DNA from 2 places in the Azospira sp. MPR-LB4 genome. Region 2 is predicted to be linked to the other one. Evidence: riboswitches for the same ligand, from Rfam matches in the RefSeq annotation. Region 2 holds a riboswitch; the other holds the start of a gene.
The links. A riboswitch is a leader RNA that binds a small molecule or an ion and turns the genes downstream of it on or off. The one in region 2 is predicted to bind cobalamin.
Positions count from the first base shown of each region.

Region 1 (9,143 bases), 1.7 Mb from region 2:
GAGGGCACCGCCGCCACCGGCTGGCGCCGGGCGCCGCCGCCGGCCAGGTCGAAACCCAGGTCGATGTGGAACTCTTCCACCAGGGGCAGGGAAATGACGGGGCAGCCGGTCTCGGCCTCGATGGCCGCCAGCACCGCATGCAGACGCAGGGCGTCCGGCGCGGTGGCGACGAACCACAGGTTGTAGGCGTGCTCCCGGGCGTAGTTGTGATTAACCTCGGGATGGGCGCTGACCCGGCCGGCCACCCATTCCAGCCGCTCCGGCGGCGCCTGCAGGGCGGCCAGGGTGCTGGCGCCGACCCGGCGCGGGGCGAAGACGGCACCGATGCGGTTCACCATGCCCTGCTGCTGCCAGTGACGGTATTGCTCCAGCACCTCCGCCTCGCTCAGCCCTTGGGCCGCACCGATGGCGGCAAAGGGCCGGGAGACCAGGGGGAAGTCCCGCTGGTAGTCGTTGAGCAGGGGGAAGCGGGCGGCGTTCATGGGCATGGACGGGCGAGGCGTCAGAAGCCGGTGCGGGCAGCGCGGCTGGTGAAGAAGATGCCGCTCGGGCTCTCCGCCTTCAGCTCGGCCACTGGCGCCTTGGTGCGGGTGTCGAAAACGGTGACCTTGTTATCGTCCCGGGCCGAGAGCCAGACGGCCTCGCCGCGGGGCGCGAATTCCATGTGCAGGATGGCCTTGCCCGGTTGCAGGGTGTGGGTCACCTTGCCTTCCAGGGTGTCGATGACCTGGACCCAGCCGTTGTCGGGGAAGGCGAAATTGACCCAGATCTCCCGCCCGTCGGGCCGGGCCATGACGAACACCGGCTGGCTCTTCACCGGGATGCGGGCCGTCTCCTTCCAGGTCTTGGTATCCACCACCAGTACCTCGTGGCGGCCGATGGCGGGCAGGTAGGCCTTGCCGCCGGCCACGGACCAGCCCCGCAGGTGAGGCATCTTGTACACCGGCAGGGGCTGCTCGCCCTTGCCGTAGCCGGCGAGAATCTTCTGCACGCCCTGCTCCGGCTGCCAGGTGTCGAGCATGGCCAGGCCGTCCTCGCCGAAGAGGCCGGCGATGTAGTAGCGGCCGTCCGGCGTCACCAGGGCGTCGTAGGGCTGCTTGCCGGCGGAGTATTTCTGCACCTTGGGCGCCTTCACATTGGAGAGGTCGGCCACCCAGATTTCCCCGGCTTCGAAGAGGGAAAAGGCGAAGCGGTTGCCCGACAGGTCGGCCAGGCCCACCACCTTGGAGCGCACCCCGTTCATGTCCACGGACGGAATGTCCGCCACCAGTTCCAGGGTCTCGGCGTCGAAGGCCTTGATGCCGCCCGGCTCGTAATTCTGGGCCACCACCAGCTTGCCGTCCTGGGAAATGGCACCGCCGATGGCGTTGCCGGCCTGGACGATGCGCTTGGCGATGGAGGCGTTGAGGATATCCACCTTGGTCAAACCGCCGTCACGACCGAAGACGTAGGCGTAGCGCTGGTCCCGGCTGAAGACCACGGAAGCGTGGGACAGGTCACCCAGCCCGGGCACCTTGGCCAGGGCCGTTTTCGAGGTGGTATTGACCACCTGCACCTGGCCGATGGAACGCTCGATCACCACCCCCAGGTCGCCGCTGCCCCGGGGTGCCGGGGCGCTGGCGCAACCGGTCAGGAGGGAGAGCAGGAGAACAGGCAGAAGAAAGCGGCGGGAAACGACAGGCGTGGCAGGCGTCATGGCGGTCTTTCGCGGGGAATTCAAATTATTCGTTGGGGAAGCCGGCCTGGAGCTGCTGCACGATCCACTGGGCCTCGGCCTCGTTGATGATGCCCTTGAAGGGCGGCATGGGCGTGCCCGGCCGGCCATGCAGGATGGTGGCCACCATGCTCTCGGCAGGCCGCTGGCGGAAGGTCTCGGCAGTGAGGGCCGGCCCCAGGCCGCCCTTGAGGGTCAGGCCGTGGCAGGAACCGCAATCCTGACGAACCATATGCACCAATTCTTGGGCGCGGGGAGCGGGAACTGCCACTTCCGTGGCACTAACGGCAAGGGGCAGCAAGGCCGCGGTCAGGCCAAGGCCGCTCAGGCAAATGCAGGGGAAAGAAATGGCGGGCTTCATGGGCACCCATCTTGCCGCCCGGCCCACCAGGACACTTTGATAAGCATCAGCTTTCGATGCAGAAAGACCGTGGGGGTTGTAGGGGGAAATACAGACAGAGGCTGTTGTCGGCCACAAGCAGAGGTTGGGTTGCCCTAACACTGACGTTGCCCTGTGTGGTTGTCCACCATATGGATGTTGTTATACTGACGGGGAATATTCCAAATGACATAAATTGGCGTGCTTAGGGCGCGTGGCCATGATGCCTTCCTACGAAGACTGGATATCCCATTGCTTTGCCCGCCCAGTCTCTGACCCGGCTTGGTACTTCGACGTTGATTCTCCGTCGTGGGAGGCGCCGTCTTCAACCTCACTCCAGTTTATGACTCGCTTGTTCACATCGTCGGCGCATGTCTGTGAGCAGTTCACCGACGCACAACTGGACCAAGGCTTCTGGTACTTGGTGAGCCCATCGGGTAGTGATCACATGTTTGCCTTGCTTGATGAGTCACTTCCAGAGGCCAATCGCCTAACATGTCTTCGCGCAATGAATTCACTTTTCCAGGACCTCTTCGCAGCTCGCTGCACAGATGTGGCGTCAAGCAGAAGGCAATCCGGTGAAGGCCTCTCGCCCCTTAACTCCATTTGCCATATGTGGTGGGAGGTCATACCAATTCATGGCAAGCCAGCGGACTCAACTCGGCGAACCCTTGACGCCACTGTTCTTGAGGTACTTCAGTCGCAACTAGAGATTTCCTCAATCGCGTGTCAAGAGAGTGCTCTTCACGGTCTTGGGCACTGGGCGCACTACTACCCAGAGCGAGTTGAAGAGATCGTTGCCCAATTTCTTGAAAGCCAAAACGATAACGCAACGCTTCGCGCATATGCGACTGCGGCGGCAAAAGGAAACGTTCAATGAGCCGCCTCCCTAATCCCTTCGCTAAGGGGACCTGTCTGCGGCAGGCCCCTTACATCGAACGGTAGAGCGCTTATGTCGTCACGCCGCGTAATCGTCTTAGTGATTTTCTGTTCCATCGTTGCATTCTGCAGTGGCCTGGGGCTTGGTTTTTTTCAAGGCCTTTGGGCGTACAACGTTCTAGATTCCACTCCCCGTGCAGCTCTGGCCGTTGCAAACCTGCATGCGTTAGAAAAAGGCAATGAGAAACCAGTCAAGTTGCTTCTTGAAAGCCAGGTAGATTCTGCTCTTGGCTTCTATCCCTACATGCAAGAGCAATGGTGGTATGGGCTGTTTGAATCAGGCTGGTTGCTTGTCGATCCAAATGATTACCCAAACTATATCGAAAGAGCCGCGACCTATCGGAAGACGCATGTTTCACCACTTCGCGGGTGTGCAAGTACGCCGGCGGGAGAGCCGCTGACTGAAGCGCATAAGCAAATGTATGTCGAAATTAAAGAGCATCAAGACCGAGAGGATGCAACCGTGGCGAAGTATGCAAAGTAAGCGCCCTAACCCTTCCACCAAGAGGGACCGCCCACAAGCTGCGTTTTGGGTTCCCTTCGCGGCTTCGCCGCTACGGCGGCCTCTCAGGTCAAACGTTCCTGATCGTTCGCTTCTATAAGCCACCTACTTCCGCTTTTTGGGTCGATAGCCGACCTTCAGCACCGGCGCCCGCCTCTTCCTGAAGCGGGCGCTTAATTTTCTCAGCGGAAAAACTCCTCCAGCCGTTCAAACACCGCATGATCCGCCCCGTGGCGGCGGACCGTGCGCACGTCCTCCAGCTTCTCCACCTGCTTCACCATCTGCTCCAGGCGCCGGTCTTCCAGGACCAGTAGCCAGATGCGGCTGATGCTGCCGTCGCCTACGGGCAGGCAGAGGATGCCTTCCACGTTGTAAGCGCGGCGGGAGAAGAGGCCCACCACGTGGGACATGACTCCGGCGTGGTTATTCACTTCCAGTTCCAGCACGGTGCGCTGGGGGCGGGCCAGGGCGGCGTTTTCTTTTTTGCTGACGGCGTTCATCTCAGCCTCCAATCATGTCGGTGTTGGCGGCGCCGGGGGGCACCATGGGATAGACCTTCTCGTTCATGTCGATGAAGGCGTGGATGAGGCAGGGGCCGGGCCGTTGCAGGGCCTGGCGCAGGGCGGCCCGGGGATCGGCGGCGGTGTCCAGGTCCAGGGTGTCGATGCCGAAGCCTTCGGCGATCTTGAGGAAGTCGGGCTGGCCGGCGAATTTGGAGGCGAAATAGCGCTTGCCGTAGAACAGCTCCTGCTGCTGGTACACCAGGCCCAGGGCGTCGTTGTTCATGAGCACGATCTTCAGGTTGGCGCCGGCTTCGGCAATAGTGGCCAGTTCCTGGATGTTCATCAGGATGCTGCCGTCGCCGGTAAAGCAGACCACGGTGCGCTCGGGCTCGGCCAGGGCGGCACCGAGGGCGGCGGGAACGCCGAAGCCCATGGTCCCCAGGCCGCCGGAGGTGAGCCACTGGCGCGGCCGGCGCAGGGGGTAGGCCTGGGCCACCCACATCTGGTGCTGGCCCACGTCGGTGGCAATGGCGGCGGAATCGTCCAGACAGTCGGCCACGGCCTGGATCAGGCCGTAGTGGCTGCGCGGGTCTTCCAGGTTGGGCCGCTGCAGGCGGAAGCGGGAGCGCAGGTCGCCCATGTGGGTGAGCCAGCGCTTGCGCAGGTGGGCCTCCACCAGGGGCGAAAGTTTTTCCAGTACCTCGCCCACGTCGCCGGCGATGCCCACGTGGGCGTTCTTGATCTTGTCCAGTTCGGAGGGGTCGATGTCGATGTGGATGATCTGGGCCTTGGGGCAGAAGGCCGCCACCTTGCCGGTGGCCCGGTCGTCGAAGCGGGCGCCGACGGCGATGAGCAGGTCGCACTCTTCCAGCAGCAGGTTGGTGTAGCGGGCGCCGTGCATACCCAGCATGTGGATGGAGAGGGGATGGTCCACCGGCATGGCGCCCAGGGCCATGAGGGTCATGGTGGTGGGAAGCGACGCCTTCTCTGCCAGAGCCACGGCGGCCTCGGCGGCGCCGGAATGGACGACGCCGCCGCCCAGATAAAGGATGGGCCGCTCGGCGGCGTTGATCATGGCGGCGGCCTTTTCGATGGCCGCCATGTCCGGCGCCGGCAGGGCCTGGCGGCCGCCGGGGGCGGGCCACTGGCTGACCTCGATGGCCTGGGCCTGGACGTCCTTGGGGATATCCACCAGCACCGGGCCGGGGCGGCCGGAGGCGGCCAGGGTGAAGGCCCGGGGAATCACCTCCAGCAGCTCTTCTGCGGAGTTCACCAGGAAGTTGTGCTTGGTGATGGGGATGGAAAGGCCGTAGGTATCCACCTCCTGGAAGGCGTCGGTGCCGATCATGCTGCGGGGCACCTGGCCGGTGATGGCCACCAGGGGAATGGAATCCAGCTTGGCATCGGCGATGGCGGTCAGCAGATTGGTGGCACCGGGGCCGGAGGAAGCGAGGCAGACAGCGGGCTGGCCGCTGGCCCGGGCCATGCCCTGGGCGATGAAGCCGGCGCCCTGCTCATGGCGGGCCAGCACGTGGCGGATTTTTTCCGAGGCCGAGAGGGCGTCGTAGAAGGGCAGGATGGCGCCGCCGGGAATGCCGGAGACGGTGGTGACGCCCTGGCGTTCCAGCAGGCGGACGACGATCTGGGCGCCGGTAAGGGTTTCCGGCGCCGGGGCGGCATCCGTCTGGCGGGCGGCTTGGGGGGCTGGGGCATTCATGGCTGGGCTTCTCCTTGCGTGATCCGGTTTGGCTTGCCGGTCGGAGGGCCCAAAAACAAAACCCCCGCCGGGCTGTCGCGCCGGCGGGGGTTTTGTGGAATTCGGTTGGTTTCTTTACCGGACTTCGCTCATCCCAGCGGCGCACGCGCGTACTACTACGACTACGCGTACTACAGCGCCTACTACGCCAATGACGGACGCGCCCGCGCCGGCCCGGGAGGGCAGCGTGTTGCAGCGGTCGAAGTCGGCGAAGTTGTACATGGAGCTGATAAAGGATTCGCGGTTGAAGGCGGAAAAAAATTTGCCGGTAAAAAAAGTTTTTGCCACTGCTCCGGCAAAAACGATCCGACGATTATGCAGAAATTCCGGCGGGGCATGCAACAGGAAATTCACAGTTTCTGTGGATAAGTCTGTGGGCCGTTCCGGGACAGTCGGTGAAAAGCCACAGTATTACTGGGGATTAAACACTCTGCCCGTTTTCTGGGCAAAATGCTCCCGGCTGTGGAAAAGACCCTGTCGCCAAATACACTATATGTAGTTGTCTATTACTCTCGTACTACTACCTGTAGTGTCCAACCCCTTGCCCTCCGCTTGAGGGCTGGGGTAAAGTCTCCTCCGCGACGGTTCCCCGATTTCGGGACAAATGGGAATCCGGTGCGGCGATCAAGGAAGTCGGGATCAGACGGATTCCCCGCGAATCCGCAGCGAACTTTCCGCCCATGCCGGAGCTGCCCCCGCAACTGTAAACGGCGAGTTCGATGTCCACGCGTGCCACTGGGAGGCAGTTCCACCGGGAAGGCGGGCATCGGGCCAGGACCCGTGAGCCAGGAAACCTGCCGTCGCCAATTTTTCAGTCTGACCAGGGGCGGGGTGCCCCCCGGTGGATCGGGATTGTCCGCTGTCGGCCGCCATGGGCGTGCCCGCCGGCGCCTCGGCAGTCCCGCCGCCCTGGGCCCCCGTTCCGTTGATAACGGGAGTTCCACGATGCAAGCCGGCCTCTTCGCCACCCACCAAGCGTCATCCCACCTGCCCTCCGACAATCTGGACGACAGCCTGCCCAACGCCGCCGATCTGGCCGGCCGGGCCCAGTCCTTCGAGGTCATCCGCCGCAACGGTTCGGTAATGCCTTTCAATGCGGAAAAAATCTCCGTCGCCATGAACAAGGCCTTCCTGGCCGTGCACGGCAGCCAGGGCGCCGCCTCGGCCCGCCTGCGGGACCTGGTCTCCCGCCTCACCGCCATCGTCGTCCAAGCCCTCACCCGGCGCCTGCCCGGCGGCGGCACGGTGCATATCGAAGACATCCAGGACCAGGTGGAACTGGCCCTGATGCGTTCCGGCGAGCACGACGTGGCCCGGGCCTACGTGCTGTACCGGGAAAAGCGGGCCGCCGAACGGGCTGCCCAGGCGGCGGCCGCCCCCGCTGCCGCCGGCCCCCTGCTGCACGTGGTGGACGGCGACCGCCGCTTCCCCCTGGACCGGGCCGCCCTGCTGCAGCAATGCCGGGAAGCCTGCCAGGGCCTGGCCGACGTGGCTGCCGAAACGGTGCTGGAGCAGGCCCTGCACAACCTCTACGACGGCGTGCCCCTGGCCGCCGTGCGCCAGTCCCTGGTGCTGGCCGCCCGCACCCTGATCGAGCGGGAACCGGGCTACAGCAAGGTGGCTGCCCGCCTGCTGCTGAGCAGCGTGCGCGTCGAAGTGCTGGGGGAGGAAGCCAGCCAGGAGGCCATGGCCGCCCGCTACGCCGAAGCCTTCCCCGGCCTCATCCGCACCGGCGTGGACGCCGAGCTGCTGGATGCCCGCCTCAAGGACTACGACCTGGAACGCCTGGCCGCCGCCCTCAAGGCCGAGCGGGACCTGCAGTTCGACTACCTGGGCCTGCAGACCCTCTACGACCGCTACTTCCTGCACGTGGACGAGCGCCGCATCGAGCTGCCCCAGACCTTCTTCATGCGCGTGGCCATGGGCCTGGCCCTCAACGAGATCGACCGGGAAGCCCGGGCCATCGAGTTCTACAACCTGCTCTCCTCCTTCGACTTCATGAGCAGCACGCCGACCCTGTTCAACAGCGGCACCCGGCATTCCCAGCTCTCTTCCTGCTACCTCACCACCGTCTCCGACGACCTGGAAGGAATCTACCAGTCCATCAAGGAAAACGCCCTGCTGCAGAAATACGCCGGCGGCCTGGGCAACGACTGGACCCCGGTGCGCTCCCTGGGGGCCCGCATCAAGGGCACCAACGGCAAGAGCCAGGGCGTCATCCCCTTCCTCAAGGTGGTGAATGACACGGCCGTGGCCGTGAACCAGGGCGGCAAGCGCAAGGGCGCCGTCTGCGCCTATCTGGAATCCTGGCATCTGGACATCGAGGAATTCCTCGAGCTGCGCAAGAACACCGGCGACGAACGCCGCCGCACCCACGACATGAACACCGCCAACTGGATTCCCGACCTGTTCATGCAGCGGGTCATCAACGGCGGCGAGTGGACCCTCTTCTCCCCCAGCGACGTGCCCGACCTGCACGACAAGTTCGGCAAGGAATTTGAAGTCGCCTACAACGCCTACGAGGCCAAGGCCGACCGGGGCGAGATCCGTCTGTTCAAGCGCATTCCCGCCGTGCAGCTGTGGCGCAAGATGCTGACCATGCTGTTCGAGACCGGCCACCCCTGGATCACCTTCAAGGATGCCTGCAACCTGCGCTCGCCCCAGCAGCACGTGGGCGTGGTGCATAGCTCCAACCTGTGCACCGAGATCACCCTCAACACCTCCGATTCCGAGACCGCCGTGTGCAACCTGGGCTCGGTGAACCTGCCGGCCCACCTGATCCTGGTGGACGGCCAGCTGGTGCTGGACCAGGCCAAGCTGCAACGTACCATCCGCACCGCCATGCGCCTCCTGGACAACGTGGTGGACATCAACTTCTACGCCACCCCCAAGGCGCGCAACGCCAACGTGCGGCACCGCCCGGTGGGCCTGGGCATCATGGGCTTCTCCGATTGCCTGCACCGGCTGGGCCTGCCCTACGCCTCCGAAGCCGCCGTGGAATTCGCCGACCGCTCCATGGAAGCCGTCTGCTACCACGCCTACTGGGCCTCCACCGACCTGGCCGAGGAACGGGGCCGCTACTCCAGCTTCAAGGGCAGCCTGTGGGACAAGGGCATCCTGCCCATCGACTCCCTGCAGCTGCTGGAAGACGCCCGGGGCGGCTATGTGGAAGTGGACCGCAGCACCACCCTGGACTGGGACGCCCTGCGCGAGCGCATCGCCCAGGTCGGCATGCGCAACTCCAACTGCGTCGCCATTGCGCCCACGGCCACCATCTCCAACATCATCGGCGTCTCCGCCGCCATCGAGCCGGAGTACCAGAACCTCTACGTCAAATCCAACCTCTCCGG
Region 1 covers NZ_CM179521.1:3,530,259-3,539,401, reverse strand. Annotated here, with positions in the region: gene ahbB (siroheme decarboxylase subunit beta) at 1-488, opposite strand, end outside; gene AC3QLZ_RS16525 (cytochrome D1 domain-containing protein) at 503-1,696, opposite strand; gene AC3QLZ_RS16520 (c-type cytochrome) at 1,722-2,075, opposite strand; gene AC3QLZ_RS16515 (hypothetical protein) at 3,046-3,516, shown strand; gene ilvN (acetolactate synthase small subunit) at 3,717-4,034, opposite strand; gene ilvB (acetolactate synthase large subunit) at 4,036-5,754, opposite strand; gene AC3QLZ_RS16500 (hypothetical protein) at 5,860-6,162, shown strand; cobalamin riboswitch at 6,359-6,609, shown strand; gene AC3QLZ_RS16495 (ribonucleoside-diphosphate reductase subunit alpha) at 6,739-9,143, shown strand, end outside.
Region 1: linked by a shared signal. The riboswitch ahead of AC3QLZ_RS16495 (ribonucleoside-diphosphate reductase subunit alpha) and the one ahead of bluB (5,6-dimethylbenzimidazole synthase) in region 2 are both predicted to bind cobalamin.

Region 2 (9,143 bases):
GGGAAGCCCAGGCCGACCGGCACAAGCGGTGCGGCCCGCGGCAGTCCGGCCCGATCAGGCCATGGTCTGGCCGGTAAGGCGCTCGTAGGCTTCGCGATACTTGGCGGCGGTCTTTTCGATGACCTCGGCCGGCAGCTGCGGACCGGGAGCCTTCTTGTCCCACCAGGTCAGGGTTTCCAGGTGGTCGCGGACGAACTGCTTGTCGAAGCTGGGGGGGCTGATGCCTTCGGCGTAGCCGTCGGCGGGCCAGAAGCGGGAGGAATCGGGGGTCAGGGCCTCGTCGATGAGGTGCAGGGTGCCGGCTTTGTCGATGCCGAACTCGAACTTGGTGTCGGCGATGATGATGCCCCGGGTGCGGGCATAGGCGGAAGCCTCGGAGTACAGGGCGATGGCGGCGTTCTTCGCTTCCTCGGCCAGCTGGGCGCCGGTCTTGCCGGTGCCCGCCAGGTCGGCGGCCAGGTGCTCGGCGCAGCGCACCTTGGATTCCTCGTAGGAGATGTTGATGTCGTGGTCGCCCACGTCGGCCTTGGTGGCCGGGGTGAAGATGGGCTCGGGCAGCTTGGCCGCCATCTGCAGGCCGGCGGGCAGCTGGATGCCGCAGACGGCGCCGGTGGCCTGGTAGTCCTTCCAGCCGGAACCGATCAGGTAGCCGCGCACCACGGCCTCGATGGGCAGGGGCTTCAAGCGCTTCACCACCAGGGCGCGGCCTTCCACCTGGGACCGCTCTTCGGGCTTGACCACGGATTCGGGGGCGATGCCGGAGAGCTGGCTGGGCAGGATGTGGCCCAGCTTCTCGAACCAGAAATTGGCCACCTGGGTCAGCACCTTGCCCTTGTCGGGGATGGGGTCCGGCAGGATCACGTCGAAGGCGGAGAGCCGGTCGGTGGTGACGATCAGCAGGTGGTCGGCATCGACGGAATAGATGTCGCGCACCTTGCCCCGGGCGACGAGGGGCAGGCTGGTGATGGTGGATTCAAAAAGGGGAGCGGTCACGGCAGGGTCCCGAAAAAGAGGGGAAAAAACGGATTATAAAGGATCAGTGGCCTTCGCCCTGCTCCAGCTCCTCGGCAGCCAGGGCGCGGCGCATGCGGCGGATGCTGACGGCGACGACGGCGGCGATGAGGGGGATGGAGACGGCGGAGGCGATTTCCGGCGACAGGTGGGGCAGCACGGTCTTGGACAGGCCCTTGGCCAGGTAGCTGACCAGCTGGGAGGCGTAGTAGGTGATGGCCACCACGGACAGGCCTTCCACCGTTTCCTGCAGGCGCAGCTGCAGCTTGGCGCGGCGGTTCATCTGCCCCAGCAGCTGCTGGTTCTGGCGCTCCAGTTCGATATCGACCCGGGTGCGCAGCAGGGCGCTCTTGCGCGCGATGCGGGTGGACAGGTCGGTCTGGCGCCGGGCCACGGAAAGACAGGTGTTGATGGCCGGGGCCAGGCGCCGGTCCATGAATTCGGAAATGGGGGGGAAGCCGTTGAGGCGGTGTTCCCGCAGTTCCCGCACCCGCTGCTGCACCAGGGCGTAGTAGGCCTCGGCGGCGCCGAAGCGGAAGGCGGTGCGGGTCACCGAGCGTTCGATCTCCGCCGCCAGCCGGGTCAGGCGGGCCAGGAGCAGGCGCTCGTCCTCGGGGCCGCGGGCCTCGCCCATGCGGTCCATGAGGTCGGCCACCTCGCCCTCGGCCCGGGCCAGCAGGCGGCTCACCTCCTTGGCCACCGGGAAGGCCAGCAGGGCCATCATGCGGTAGGTCTCGATCTCCAGCAGGCGCTGCACCGTGCGCCCGGCCTGGCGGTGGCGCAGGCGCTCGTCCAGCACCAGGAAACGGCTCCAGCCGTCGTGCAGCTGGAAATCGGAGGCGACCCAGGCGGCACCGTCAGCCACCGTGGTGGCGACCCAGGAGTCGCCGGAGCGGTGCAGGTCGGCCAGCAGCTCTTCCGGGTCCAGGTCGGCGGCGGAGCGGAATTCCACATGGGTGGCCACCATCACCGAGCCGGGCAGGCCCGCCAGCCAGTCCGCCGGCAGGGCGGAGATGGCGGTGGTGTCGGGGGCGTCGCCGGGTTCCCGGGCGAGGAAGAAGGTGTAGCCGGAAAATTCGTTGTGCCGCTCCCACTTGAGGCGCAGGCGGCCCGCGTCCATGACCCAGTGGTCGCCCTGGATGACGGGGCAGAGATTGGCCCCCAGGGCGGCGCAGAGGCGCTGCAGATGGGCTTCTTCGGCCGCTGCCTCGGTGCCTTCGTGCAGCACCGCCAGGTAGCTGATCCACTCCGGCCCTTCCAGGGCCATGGGCGGGCGGGCATGGACCTCGTCATTGAGGCGCTGGCGCAGCGGGTGTTCGGCGAGGGGCAGGGTCATGGCGGATAAAAATAAAAGGGCGCCGGAGAAGTATCCGGCGCCTGGCAGCGGTTGGGAAGGCGGACCGCCTTACTTGACGATCTGGTTCAGCTCGCCCTTCTTGTAGCGCTCGGCCATCTTCTCCAGGGAGATGGGCTTGATCTGGCCGGCCCGGCCTTCGCAGCCGAAGGCCTGGTAGCGGGCGACGCAGATTTTCTTGGCGGCTTCCCGGGCGGGCTTGAGGAAGTCGCGGGGATCGAACTTGGAGGGGTTCTCGAACAGGTAGCGACGCACGGCGCCGGTCATGGCCAGGCGGATGTCGGTGTCGATGTTCACCTTGCGCACGCCGTGCTTGATGCCGTTCACGATCTCTTCCACGGGCACGCCGTAGGTTTCCTTCATGTCGCCGCCGAATTCCCGGATCTCGGCCAGCAGATCCTGGGGCACGGAGGAGGAGCCGTGCATCACCAGGTGGGTGTTGGGGATGCGGGCGTGGATTTCCTTGATGCGGTCGATGGCCAGGATGTCGCCGGTGGGCTTCTTGGTGAACTTGTAGGCGCCGTGGCTGGTGCCGATGGCGATGGCCAGGGCGTCGCAGTTGGTGCGGGCGACGAAGTCGGCGGCCTGGTCCGGATCGGTGAGCAGGTCTTCCCGGGTCATGTGGCCTTCGGCGCCGTGGCCGTCTTCCTTGTCGGCCTTCATGGTTTCCAGGGAACCGAGCACGCCCAGTTCGGCCTCGACGGAGACGCCGATGGCGTGGGAGAACTTCACCACTTCCTGGGTCACGGCCACGTTGTAGTCGTAGGAGGCGACGCTCTTGCCGTCTTCCTGCAGGGAGCCGTCCATCATCACGGAGGAGAAGCCGGACTTGATGGCGGCCATACAGACGGCGGGGGACTGGCCGTGGTCCTGGTGCATCACCACGGGAATGTGGGGATAGGCTTCCAGGGCGGCGAGGATCTGGTGGCGCAGGAAGGCTTCGCCGGCGTATTTGCGGGCACCGGCGGAGGCCTGCATGATCACCGGGGCGTTCAGTTCATTGGCGGCCTCCATGATGGCCCAGACCTGTTCCATGTTGTTCACGTTGAAGGCGGGCAGACCGTAGCCGTTCTCGGCGGCGTGGTCCAGGAGCTGGCGCATGGATACGATGGGCATGGTGTTCCTCCAATGGGCAATGCGGTTTGTTCTGGCGTGATCGGCGCCCGCTGTCGTGGCGCTCGGGAAAGACCGTGATTTTATCGTGGCTTTGCCCCCCGGGCGAGTACTGCGACCACCGGGCAGCAAAAGAAAGACAAAGGCCGCGACCAGGGCGCCGGAGACGCCCAAACCACGGCCCTCTTCAGGCAGGCATGCCTAGAAGCGGCGTTTTTCCTGGGCCCTGGCCTGGTGCTCGCTGAGGACCTGGCGCAGCTCCTCCTCCACCGGCTTTTCCCACTGGCCGTCGTACACCAGGTCGGCCAGGGGCAGGCGCTGGCGCCAGCCGGCGCTTTCCAGCTCCGGCTTTTCCTTGAAGTGGCTGACGTAGCCCAGACACAGGTAGGCCACCGGGATGATGCGCGGCGGCAGGCCCAGGATGTCGCGCAGGGCCTGCTGGTGGAAGATGGAGACCCAGCCCACCCCCAGGCCTTCGCTGCGGGCCGCCAGCCACAGGTTCTGCACGGCGCAGACGCTGGAATAGAGGTCCATGGCCTTGATGTGGGTGCGGCCGATGACCACCGGGCCGGCCCGGTCCCGGTCGCAGGTGATGAGCAGGTTGATGGGCGCTTCCCGGATGCCCTCCAGCTTCAGTTCCTTGTAGATGGCCTGGCGCTCGCCCTCGAATTTCTCCGCCGCCTCCTGGTTGGCCTGCTGGAAGGCGGCGTGGATGCGGGCCTTGGTCTCCGCCTCCCGCACCAGGAGGAAACTCCAGGGCTGCATGTAGCCGACGGAAGGGGCGAAATGGGCGGCGGTGAGGACCCGGGCCAGCACCTCCTGGGGCACCGGGTCGGGCAGGAACTGGCCGCGCACGTCGCGGCGGGAGAAGATGGCGTGGTAGATGGCGTCCCGGGCGGCGTCGGAGAACTCGTGTTCGTTCTGGTAGCCGGCGAGGGAGATGACTTTGTTGACGGTGGGGTCGGTCTTCATGGAGTCCCCTTCAGAAGATCGGTGGCGGCGCGCCTGGCCGTGCGTGCCGGAAAGGGTCTCCTGGCCGGTCTTCTGACTCGGGATCACTCTGCGCCGGCGCCTTCCCGATCCGCGGATCAGTGGCATCTGCCGGCCCAGTCCCCCTCACAGCGTTGGGCACGTCGCGGAATGGGCGGCCCCAAGGCCTGCCGCACCGCGTTCCCGATTCTCCCTTGCGGGCACCCGGAGACGATTCGCCCCGGCGGACCGGGGCGACGGGAATTTTAACAGAGCCGGCGGATTCAGGCCCGAGGCCCGCGAGGGCCCTATCAGGCCCGCAGGGGCGGCATCTGGTGCTCGCCGACGCGGACGATCTTCAGGGTGTTGGTGCCCCCCGGGGTGCCGATGGGCTCGCCGATGGTCAGCACGATAAGGTCGCCCTTGGCCACGGCGCCGTTCTGCATCAGCAGCTGCTCGGCTTCGTAGAGCAGCACGTCCCGGTCCGAATGCTGCTGGCTCATGAGCAGGGGCGTCACTTCCCGGTAGAGGGACATCTTGGTCTGGGCCTCCGCATCCGGCGTCAGGGCATAGACCGGCACGCCGCAGTTGAGGCGGCTCATCCACAGGGCGGTGGAACCGGATTGCGACAGGGCGGCGATGGCCTTCACCTTGAGGTGGTGGGCGGTCCAGATGGCGGCCATGGCCACGGACTGGTCGATGCGGGTGAACACCCGGTCGAGGAATTCCCGGTCCAGGGTCACCTCGGCGGAACGCTCGGCCTCGATGCAGACCCGGGCCATGGATTCCACGGTTTCCACCGGATAGCGGCCGCTGGCGGTCTCGGCGGAAAGCATCACCGCGTCGGTGCCGTCCAGCACCGCATTGGCCACGTCGGACACTTCGGCCCGGGTCGGCACCGGCGACTGGATCATGGATTCCATCATCTGGGTGGCGGTGATGGCCAGCTTGTTCTTCTCCCGGGCGTGGCGAATCATCTTCTTCTGCAGGGCCGGCACGGCGGCATCGCCCACTTCCACGGCCAGGTCGCCCCGGGCCACCATGACGCCGTCGGAGGCGTCAAGGATTTCATCCAGGGCCGCCACGGCCTCGGTGCGCTCGATCTTGGCGATGGTCAGGGCGCGGCTGCCGGCGGCCCGCATCAGCTGGCGCGCCATGTACATGTCGGCGGCGCTCTTGGGGAAGGAGACGGCGATGTAATCGACGCCGATCTGGGCCGCCGTCTTGATGTCGTCCATGTCCTTGGCAGTCAGGGCCGGGGCGGAAAGGCCGCCGCCCTGGCGGTTGATGCCCTTGTTGTTGGACAGCTCGCCGGCGTGGCGCACCACGGTGTGGATTTCGGCACCGATCACCCGCTCCACGTCGAGCACGATGCGGCCGTCGTCCAGCAGCAGCACGGCGCCGGGCTCCACGTCCCGGGGCAGGTCCTTGTAGTCCAGGCCGACCCGCTCCTGGTTGCCCAGGGCACAGTTGGCGTCGAGGATGAACTTGTCGCCCTTCTCCAGCTGGATCTTGCCGTTCTCGAATTTGCCGACGCGGATCTTCGGCCCCTGCAGGTCACCCAGGATGCCCACCGGCCGCCCCACCTTGGCGGAAATCTCGCGCACGGTGCGGGCCCGGGCCATGTGGTCCTCGGCGGTGCCGTGGGAGAAGTTCATGCGCACCACGTCCACGCCGGCGCGGATCAGGCGCTCCAGGGTGACGGGATCGGTGGAAGCGGGGCCGAGGGTGGCGACGATCTTGGTATGGCGGGCCATGGCGGGTTCCTGTTGTTGGTCTGTCCGGCCATTCTAGCGCAGCCTCCCCGCCGTCGCTGGCCCCCAGGCCATTTCCCGGCGCCGGGGCGCTTCAATAGTAGGCCTCGATGGCCGCCAGCGATTGGGCGTAGGTGTGGCGGATCTGGGCCGGCTCGTAGCGGTGCTCCCGGCCCACCGGGCAGGCCAGCCGGGCCAGGCAGGTATGGCGGCAGGGCGAGGCGGGCTGCCGGCGCCAGGCGACGCAGGCGGCCAGGTCGAAACGGCCGCCAGCCAGGGCGCCGGCCGGACAGGCCTCGATGCAGACCCGGGGCGCGCAGCTGGCACAGGGCGAGGCTTCCTGCAGGGGCGGCGTCGGCGGGAAGTCGCTGTCCGCCAGCAGGGCCGCCCGGTAGGCATACCAGGAGCCCCACTGCTGCCGCACCCCGACCATGAAGGGCGAGGGATGGTGCCAGCCCGCCAGCCGCCCCAGCTGCTGCAGCCCCACCGGCGCATCGCCGGGATAGAGCAGGTGGAAGTCCCGGCCGGGACAGACGGCGGCAAACCAGCGGCCCACGCTGGCAATGGTGAAATCGTCGATGGGATGGTCCGAATCCAGCCCGGCGGCCTGCACCGCCTGCCACAGGCGGCGGCCGCCGTGGCCCAGCAGGATCAGCTGGCGCCGGCCGTGGCCCGGGGCGGCCCGCTCCAGGACGGCGGCAACCTCCACCGGCAGGGCCGCCACGTCAAAGACGGCCTGCAGGTTGAGGCCGGCCTCATGCAGCAGACTGGCGTCGAACGGCTGGCGCGGGGAGACCATCGCCCGCCGCCTCAGTGGGAAACGCCGTCCCGCTGCACCACCTTGAGGAAGGTCAGCCAGATGATGCGGCAATCGAAGGCGAGGGAGCGCCGGCGCAGGTATTCCGCATCCAGGGCCACCTTCTGGGGAATGGGCAGCTCGTCCCGCCCGTTCACCTGGGCCCAGCCGGTAAGGCCGGGCACCAGCTCATGCACGCCGGCCTCGGTGCGCAGGGCGATCAGGTCGTCCTGGTTGTACAGGGCCGGCCGGGGACCGACGAAACTCATGTCGCCCTTGAGGATGCTCCACAGCTGGGGCAGCTCGTCCAGGCTGGACTTGCGCAGGAAGGAGCCCACCGGCGTCAGGTAGGCCTTGGGGTCCGTCAGCAGATGGGTGGCCACCGCCGGCGTGCCCACCCGCATGCTGCGGAACTTGGGCATCTTGAAGATGCGGTTGTGCCGCCCCACCCGGTCGCTCCAGTAAAGCACCGGCCCGGGGGAGGTGAAACGCACCAGCAGGGACACCAGCAGCAGGGGCAGCAACAGCACGGCCAGGGCCAGCAGGCCGAGCAGGAGGTCGAACAGGCGCTTCACGGATGCATTCCTTTATCCAGCTGGGTTTGATAGTAGTCGAGCCAGGCCGCCGTCACCGTGCGGCTGCTGAAATCGCCCTCCGCCCGTGCCCGGGCCTGCCGGCCCAGGGTCTGGCGCCGCTCGTCGTCGGTGGCCAGCCGCACCATGGCGGCGGCCAGGGCCTCCACCTGCCCGACGGCCACCAGTTCGCCGCTGACCCCATCCGCCACCGCGTCGATGACGCCGTCGATGCGATAGGCCAGCGCCGGAATGCCGCAGGCGGCCCCCTCGATGATGACGGAGCCGAAGCCTTCCCGGTAGCTGGGCAGGACCAGCACATCGGCCGCCGCCATGAAGCGCTCGGGCGTCGGCGTGGCGCCAAGCCAGCGGATGGGGGCCGGGCAATCGGCAGCGGCCTGCTGCAAGGCTGGCAGCAGGCCCTCCTCGTTGGGCCCGACCACCCACAGTTCCATGCCGGGCGCCGACCGGGCGGCCTGGGCGAAAGCCCTGACCAGGTCGAACACGCCCTTGTCCCGGGCCAGACGGCCGACGAAGAGAAAGACGCAGGCAGCCGGCTGGCAACCGACCTCCTGGCGCAAGGCGATGCGGAATGCCCCGTCCGGATGGAAACGCTGCAGGTCCACACCGGCGATGGAGCCGGCGCCGAGCATGCCGATGCCGTCGCCACTGACCACTCCCTCATCGCGCAACAGCCGGCATTGAGAGGCGCTGTCGGCGAAGACCCGGGAAGCCAGCAGAACGATCAGGCGGTCCATGGCCTTAAGCAGACGGCGCCCCAGTCCCTGCCGGGTGGCCCAGACCTGTCCGGTGAAGGTGTGCCAGCGATGCGGCACCCGTGCCAGGAAACCGGCCAGCATGGCCAGCAGCCCGGCCTTGGGCGTGATGCTGTGGATGACGGCGGGCCGCACCTGGCGCACTACGGCCAGCAACTGCAACAGGGTACGCAAGTCGTCCCAGGGTGCGATCTTGCGCACGAAGGGAATGTGCCGGACCTCCACCTGTCGGGCCAGGGCCGGCAGCAGTTCATAGGCCTGGAGATTGACGCACAGGGTGATGCGGTAATGCCGGGCCAGAGTCTCCAGATGAGTGGCCAGGAAGGCATTGACGGCAAAGGGAGTGGTGGCCACGAACATGATGGCGGGCTTGGCCGCCCGGCCATCGCCAGCCGGATCAGGCAGGTTCATCGCCCTCCCCTCCAGGTGCGGCCTTGCCGCCCCCTTGTTTGAGCGCCTGGATCAGACGCTCCCATTCACGGCGCTCGCCCTCCGGTGCCGCAGCCCCCCAGTGGACCTCGGCCCCGGGCCGCAGGCAATGGCCGAGTTCGCGCCAGGAGTCCCTTGCGACGCGGGCTGCCGCCGTGACACAGCACAGCAGGGCACTGCCCCATTGCCCCTGCCGGGAGAAGTACCCGAGCTGGGCCCGCAGCAGGGCCACCCGGGTCTTCCACAGCTTGAGCCAGGGAGTGTGGCTGCGCACCCGATAGGCCAGCAGACGTTCCGGCAGCGTGTGGTAACGGCTCTGCCGGTGGGCCCGCAGCAGCAGTTCGTTGTCTTCGCAGCAATAGGGACCCG
Region 2 covers NZ_CM179521.1:1,514,258-1,523,400, forward strand. Annotated here, with positions in the region: gene AC3QLZ_RS06925 (phosphoribosylaminoimidazolesuccinocarboxamide synthase) at 55-993, opposite strand; gene AC3QLZ_RS06930 (DUF3422 family protein) at 1,037-2,347, opposite strand; gene fba (class II fructose-bisphosphate aldolase) at 2,417-3,481, opposite strand; gene bluB (5,6-dimethylbenzimidazole synthase) at 3,680-4,450, opposite strand; cobalamin riboswitch at 4,496-4,691, opposite strand; gene pyk (pyruvate kinase) at 4,759-6,204, opposite strand; gene AC3QLZ_RS06950 (hypothetical protein) at 6,296-7,000, opposite strand; gene AC3QLZ_RS06955 (sugar transferase) at 7,012-7,572, opposite strand; gene AC3QLZ_RS06960 (glycosyltransferase family 4 protein) at 7,569-8,756, opposite strand; gene AC3QLZ_RS06965 (glycosyltransferase family 2 protein) at 8,743-9,143, opposite strand, start outside.